One region of the Novilysobacter viscosus genome, then DNA from elsewhere that is predicted to be linked to it. Evidence: riboswitches for the same ligand, from Rfam matches in the RefSeq annotation. Region 1 holds a riboswitch; the other holds the start of a gene.
What was found. Region 1 has a riboswitch for cobalamin ahead of ACJQWL_RS05505 (ribonucleoside-diphosphate reductase subunit alpha). Riboswitches for the same ligand answer to the same signal wherever they lie in the genome.
Positions count from the first base shown of each region.

Region 2: another riboswitch for cobalamin. It lies ahead of btuB (TonB-dependent vitamin B12 receptor); the one in region 1 lies ahead of ACJQWL_RS05505 (ribonucleoside-diphosphate reductase subunit alpha).

Region 1 covers NZ_JBJMAV010000002.1:402,194-405,595, reverse strand. Annotated here, with positions in the region: gene ACJQWL_RS05505 (ribonucleoside-diphosphate reductase subunit alpha) at 1-1,273, opposite strand, end outside; cobalamin riboswitch at 1,707-1,999, opposite strand; gene ACJQWL_RS05500 (DUF2339 domain-containing protein) at 2,115-3,402, shown strand, end outside.
Region 2 covers NZ_JBJMAV010000005.1:189,292-192,693, reverse strand. Annotated here, with positions in the region: gene bioD (dethiobiotin synthase) at 1-50, opposite strand, end outside; gene ACJQWL_RS09800 (TMEM175 family protein) at 47-781, opposite strand; gene msrC (free L-methionine (R)-S-oxide reductase MsrC) at 851-1,333, shown strand; gene ACJQWL_RS09790 (TfoX/Sxy family protein) at 1,330-1,695, shown strand; cobalamin riboswitch at 1,762-1,989, shown strand; gene btuB (TonB-dependent vitamin B12 receptor) at 2,109-3,402, shown strand, end outside.

The DNA of each region.
Region 1 (3,402 bases):
TGCACAGGTTGGACAGGTGCACGACGTTGCCCGCCAACGCGGTCTGGTTGCAGGCGCGGTTGGACTTGTCCTTGAAGTTCATCCAGCCGTTGCCGGTCTGCGCCAGCGTGCGCATCATCCGCCCGTACAACTCGCGCGCCTTGACCTGGCGGGTGGCCAGGCCGGCGGCTTCGGCGGCCCGGTAGGCGCGGTCGAAGCCCTCGCCGTACAGATCGGTCAGCTGCGGCACGCGGTGCGGGTCGAACAGCGACCACGTCGCGTCCGCCTCGACCCGGCGCATGAACTCGTCGGGGATCCAGTTGGCCAGGTTGAGGTTGTGGGTGCGCCGGGCCTCGTCGCCGGTGTTGTCGCGCAGCTCCAGGAACTCCTCGACATCCGCGTGCCACGGCTCCAGGTACACGCAGGCCGCGCCCTTGCGCTTGCCGCCCTGGTTGACCGCGGCGACCGAGGCGTCAAGCGTCTTAAGCCACGGCACGATGCCGTTGCTCAGGCCGTTGGTGCTGCGGATCAGCGAGCCACGCGAACGGATGCGCGTATAGCTCAGGCCGATTCCGCCGCTGAACTTGCTCAGCTTGGCCACGTCCATGTAGCCGCGGTAGATCGCCTCCAGCGAATCCTCCGGCGAGTCCAGCAGGAAGCAGCTGGAGAGTTGCTCGTGGGTGGTGCCGGCGTTGAAAAGAGTGGGCGAACTGGGGATGTAGTCCAGCTGCGCCATGCGCCGGTACAGCGCCAGCGCGTCGGCCACGTCCTCGCTCAGCGCGCAGGCCACCCGCAGGAAGAACTGCTGCGGCGTCTCGATCACGGTGCGCGCGGTGGGATGGCGCAGCAGGTAGCGGTCGTACAGCGTGCGCAGGCCGAAGTAGTCGAAGCGCCGGTCCAGCGAGGGATCGATCGCGTCGTTGAGCTTGCGCGCGTTGGCCTGGACGAAGCCCAGCAGGCGGTCGTTGATCAGGCCCAGTTCGTGCCCGCGCTGGACCGACTGCGAGAACGCGTTGATGTCGATCGCCGCGACTTCCTTGCCGATGACGCCGGCCAGCAGGCGCGCGGCCAGGCGGCCGTATTCGGGCTCTTCGGCGGTTAGCAGGGCGGCGGTGCGGATCGACAGTTCGTCGAGTTCTCGCGTCGAGGCGCCGTCGTAGAGGCCCGAGATCGTGCGGGTGGCCACGCGCATCGGGTCGATGGCGTGCAGGTCGTCGCTGCAGCGGACGATCGCGCGCACGATCTTGTTGAGGTCGACCGGCTCGCGGCCGCCGTTGCGCTTGGCGACGGTCATGCCCAGCGCGGCGGCGGGCGGGGCCAGGGCGAAGCCGTCGCCGGGCGCGCCGGATGCGGCAGGCAGCCTGCGCGCGGGCTTTGCGGCCGTTGCCGTGGCGTCGGTCGACGGATGCGGGGGCGTTTCGGCGCCGGTCTCGGTGGGTGCCAGGGCGGTGTTGGTGGTGGTCATGCGTGAACTCCAGTGCGTGGGCGCACGGGTCGTCGATCCCCCCCTCGAAGGACGACGCGCGCGGGCGCGGACGCACCGCCGGCCGGGCCTGCGCGTGCAGGGCCGGACGGGCAGGCACGGCCTCGCCCCCGCGGGCGCGGAATCCTGGGGGGGTGGAGCGCGGTTGTCGCACGGGCGAACGCCGCCCGCGAGCCGCATCAACGATGCGTCGCGACACCGGCCGTCTTCCCCCGAAGACTCGCTTGCCGGTCACCGCGCGGTGTGCATCGCGCGGCTGTCGGCAGGTCTTCGGACTCTGGACGCGGACCGGTGCTCTTGATCAGGCAGGAGCGGCTTTGGCTGCCCAACGGGTGCCAGAAGCATCGCGGCTGAAGCCGCTCCTGCGTGGAGCTCTTTCCACCTACTGGCCGTCGCTTCCCGGGGCGCGTGCCCCAGTGCCATGACGGCGGTCGTTTCCACTACCGCTGCGGGGCAGTGCCGGCATTGGACCCAGGTCCGCACCGGCTTCCCTTTCAAGCCGACCGCGAGGCCGGCACCGACGCGCACAACATAATGGGGTGGTGCGCATGCGTCAACGCAAGATGTGGTGTTGATGCCTCGGCGTCAGCACGTATCACCCGCGCCTTGCGGTGGTGTAACGTGCGCCGCACAAGGGGATGGGGAGTCGGCGATGGAAGGGCTGATCGTTCTACTGGTTCTGGCCGTACTGGCGGTGCCGGTGGGGCTGATCGTGGCGTTGGTGAAGATCGGCAGCCTGCGCGGGCGGGTCGATGTCCTGGAGCGCGACCTGGCGACGATGCAGACTGCCGCGGGGTCGACGTCCCGGGCGCGCGCGCCGGAGCCCGATCGTGTGGCTCCGGATTCCCGCCATGGCACCGGCTCTGAAGCGGATCTGCAGGGCGAGGTCGAGGCCGCGCAAGGCCCGACCCTGGCCGAATTGATGCGCCAGCAGGCCGGGCCTGCGCCCACGCATGCCACCGCCAGGGCGGCACAGGCGGCGTCGCGATCCTCGTCCGCGCCGGTGCCGCCGGCAGCCTCGCCAGTGGATGCATCGCCGTCGGGCGTTTCCTCCGGGGGGGCATCGCCCGCAGAGGCACGGCGCGCGGAGGCAGCGTCAAACGGCCGGACGCCGCCGCCACTACCTGGCGCCGCGCGCGGGGTGCCGCCGCCGCGCAGGCCGGATGTGGTGACCCTGGGCCTGCGCGCGGTGCGCCGCTGGTTCAGCCAGGGCAACGTGCCGGTCAAGGTCGGCATGCTGGTGCTGTTTGCCGGTGTCGCGGCGCTGCTCAAGTACGCCGGCGACCAGGGCTGGATGACGTTCCCGATCGAGTTGCGGCTGGCCGGCGTCGCGGCCGCGGCGATCGCCGGGCTGGTGTTCGGCTGGCGCCAGCGCGAATCCCGGCGCAGCTTTGCGCTCGCGCTGCAGGGCGGCGCCATCGGCGTGCTGCTGCTGGTGGTGTTCGCCGCGTTCAAGCTGCATCCGCTGCTGCCAGCGCCCGCGGCGTTCGCGCTGAGCGTCGTGCTGGTGGCCAGCGCCGGCGTGCTGGCGGTCAGGCAGGACGCGGTGGCACTGGCCTGGCTGGGGATCCTGGCCGGCTTCCTGGCACCGATCTGGCTGTCGACCGGGCCGGGCAACCACGTCGCGTTGTTCGGCTACTACGCGGTACTCAACGCGGCGATCTTCGGCATCGCCTGGTACCGCTCGTGGCGCGCGCTCAACGTGCTGGGGTTCCTGTTTACCTTCGCCATCGGCACTGGCTGGGGCGTGCTGCGCTACCGGCCCGAGGACTACGCCACCACGCAGCCCTTCCTGCTGCTGTTCTTTGCCTTCTACCTGCTGCTGCCGATCCTGCAGGCTCGCCGCCGCGCCGGCCGTCGCGACGGGCTCGACAGCTGCCTGCTGTTCGGCGCGCCGCTGGTGGCGTTCTCGCTGCAGGCGGGGCTGGTGCGCGACATGC
Region 2 (3,402 bases), on a different contig from region 1:
ACCGACTTGCCGATGCCGGTATCGGTACCGGTGACGAAAACGCTTTTCACGGGTGGGTCCTGAGCTCCAGCGCGGCCTGCAAACGGCGCTGGGCCACGCCTGCATAGATCGGCAGTGCGACGCCCAACAGCCCATAGGCCATGCCCGGCAATGCCATCCACCAGCCGGGTCGCGCCGGGAGCAGCAGCGCGATGGCCATCGAGAGCACGGCGCAGGCGATGTAGACCAGGTGCACGACGACTTCCGATTCAAGCAACTGGCGCTCGGCCGCATCCAGTCGCAACTGGCTGCTGCGACGCAGCGCGTGCACGTTCAAGGCGACGATAAGCCCCGCCAGCACCGCGAAGCCGACGCCGTAGATCACGAAGATCGTGCTGAACTGCGACATGTTGTCGATGCGGAATTCGCTGACCGCCCAGCCTCCGGTAAAGAAGCCCATGGCCGCCGACATCACCATCCGCAACGGGTACACGTAGAACAACGTCGCCGCCACCAGCGCCAGACTCAGCACCACGATGGTGAAGTCCTCCAGTCCAACCCTGCGGAACAGGCGATGGTGGGCGTGCCAGAACAGCGCCAGGATCGCGAAGCCGGCAACGAACGCCGGCAACCGGCGCAGTGCCTCGTAGAGGGCCTCGAAGCTGTCGGGCACGCTGCCGAAGGACACCACCAGCAGCGTGACCGCGAACGCGAAGGCGGCATCGACGAAGGTTTCCACTCGGCTCACGGCCGCTCCACGCAGTCGGAAGCCGTTCTGCACCGGCAGGCGCGACAGGTCCATGTCAAGTGCTCCGTTTTTCGGGATCGGCCGATGGTAAGGCGATGGCGGGGGCGCTGCTACACTCGCGCCATGTTTGCCGCCACCCCACTCACCGGCAACAAGCCGGAGCAGTACTCGCAGCTCCTGGAGCAGGCCCGCGGGCTGATGTCGGGCGAGCGCGACCGCATCGCCAACGCCGCCAACCTGGCCGCCCTGCTGTACCACGGGCTCCCCGACCTCAACTGGGCGGGCTTCTACTTCTTCGATGGCACGGAGCTGGTCGTCGGGCCGTTCCAGGGCCTGCCCGCCTGCGTGCGCATCCCGATGGACCGGGGCGTGTGCGGCGCGGCCGCGCGCGAGCGCACCACCCAGCGGGTCGACGACGTGCATGCCTTCCCGGGCCACATCGCCTGCGACGCGGCCTCGCGTTCGGAGATCGTGGTGCCGCTGGTGCGGGGTGGTGCGTTGATTGGCGTGCTCGACATCGACAGCCCGTTGCCGTCGCGCTTCGATGCCGATGACCAGCGCGGCGTCGAGGCGATTGCCGCGGCCTTCGTGGAGGCAATGGGATGAGCAGCGAGAAGATGCGCAACATCGGCCCCAAGTCCGCGGCGTGGTTGCGGCAGGTCGGGCTGCGCACGCGCGAGGAACTGGCCGAGGCCGGGACCGTCGAGGCCTTCATGCGCGTCAAGCGCGCCGGGTTCAAGCCCACGCTCAGCCTGCTGTATGCGATCGAAGGCGCGTTGCAGGACTGCCATTGGCAGGAGGTACCGGAAGCGCGACGCCAGGAACTGGTCAGCGCGGCCGGTGTCGCGATCGACAAGCTGCCCCCGCCGCGCTACAAGCCCACTCCAGGGCCGGTACGCACCACGGTGCTGACCGAGGACACCGTGGCGATGCGCCCGGACGACGACGAGCCCGACTGGCGGCGTTGAACCGCCGCGACCGCGCGTCGCGATCCAACTTCATCGGACACTCGCCCAACCCGAGCCGATCCCGTACACTGCGCGCCGCTTCAAGGTGACCCGGCGGCGTCCTGCCGACGGGTTGAAACGGGAAGCCGGTGACGCCGCCAACGCGGCCAGCCCGGCACTGCCCCCGCAACGGTAAGCGAGTCAAGCCACGGCATCCGCCACTGGGCTGCAGCAGCAGCCACGGGAAGGCGCCTGGGCCGGAAGGAATCCCTTCCACTCGCGAGTCCGGAGACCGGCCTTGATGCTGACTGGTTGCGATGCGGAGGGCATTGCGGCGGCGACGCCGGCGCTGTTCGTCCGATTTCGCGGCCCATTGCCCCTGCATCCGACTCCCTGACACCGGCACGGCCTGGCCGTGCGATGGAGACGTCCCGATGCAGCTTCGCCTGTCGATCCTCGCCTGCGCCCTCGCGCTACCCCTGTCCGCCCACGCGCAGTCCGAAACGGCGCGCGACCTCGACGAGGTGGTGGTCACCGCCACGCGCACCCCGGTGAGCGCCAACGCAACGCTGGCGCCGGTGGAGGTGATCGATCGCGACGCCATCATCCGCAGCCAGGCCCGATCGCTGCCCGAGCTGCTGCGGGGCCGCGCCGGCGTGGCGATCTCCAACCAGGGCGGCCAGGGCAAGCTCACCACCGTGTTCATGCGCGGCGCGGAATCCGACCACGTTCTGGTGCTGGTCGACGGCGTGCGCGTGGGCTCGGCGACGTCCGGCCTGGTCTCGTTCCAGGACCTGCCCCTGTCGATGATCGACCGCGTGGAAATCGTGCGTGGCCCACGCTCCAGCCTGTACGGCAGCGAGGCGATCGGCGGCGTCATCCAGGTGTTCACCCGCCGCGACCACGGCGGGATCTCGCCACGCGCCAATGCCACCGTCGGCAGCCATGGGCGCCGCGAGGCGAGCGCCGGCATCGGCGGCGGCAGCCAGGCCGCCTGGTTCGGCATCGACGCCGGCTACCAGCGTACCGATGGCATCGATGCCTGCGACGTCGCAACGCCCACGCCGTTTTCCGGCGGCTGTTTCATTGCCGCACCGCAACCGGATGCGGACGGCTACCGGAACCGCTCGGTATCGCTGCGCGGTGGACTCGATCTCGGCACCACCGTCGAGTTGCAGGCCCAGGCGCTGAGGGCGCACGGCGAGAACGAGTTCGATGGCGACTTCACCGACTACTCCGAGACCACCCAGCAGGTGCTGGGGGCGCGCGCCACCTGGACGCCCTCCGATGCGCTGACCCTGGCGCTGGGGGCGGGCCGCAACACCGATGCCTCCGACAACTTCATCGGCGGCACGTCCATCGGCTACTTCGAAACCGATCGCGACAGCGCCAGCGTGCAGGCCGACGTCGCGCTGGCCGAGGGCCACCTGCTGACGGTGGGCGCGGACTGGCTGCGCGACCGCGTCGGCAGCACCACCGCCTACGACCGCACCGAGCGCGACACCCGCGCCGCGTTCGGCCAGTACCAGGGCACGCTCGGGCGACATTCGCTGCAGGCCGCGCTCCGACACGACGACAACCGGCAGTTCGGCCAGGCCACCACCGGCAGCGCCGCATGGGGGTTGTCGCTTGGGGGTGGCTGGCGCCTGAGCGCGGGCTATGGAACCGCGTTCAAGGCGCCGACGTTCAACGAACTGTACTTCCCGTTCTTCGGCAACCCGACGCTGC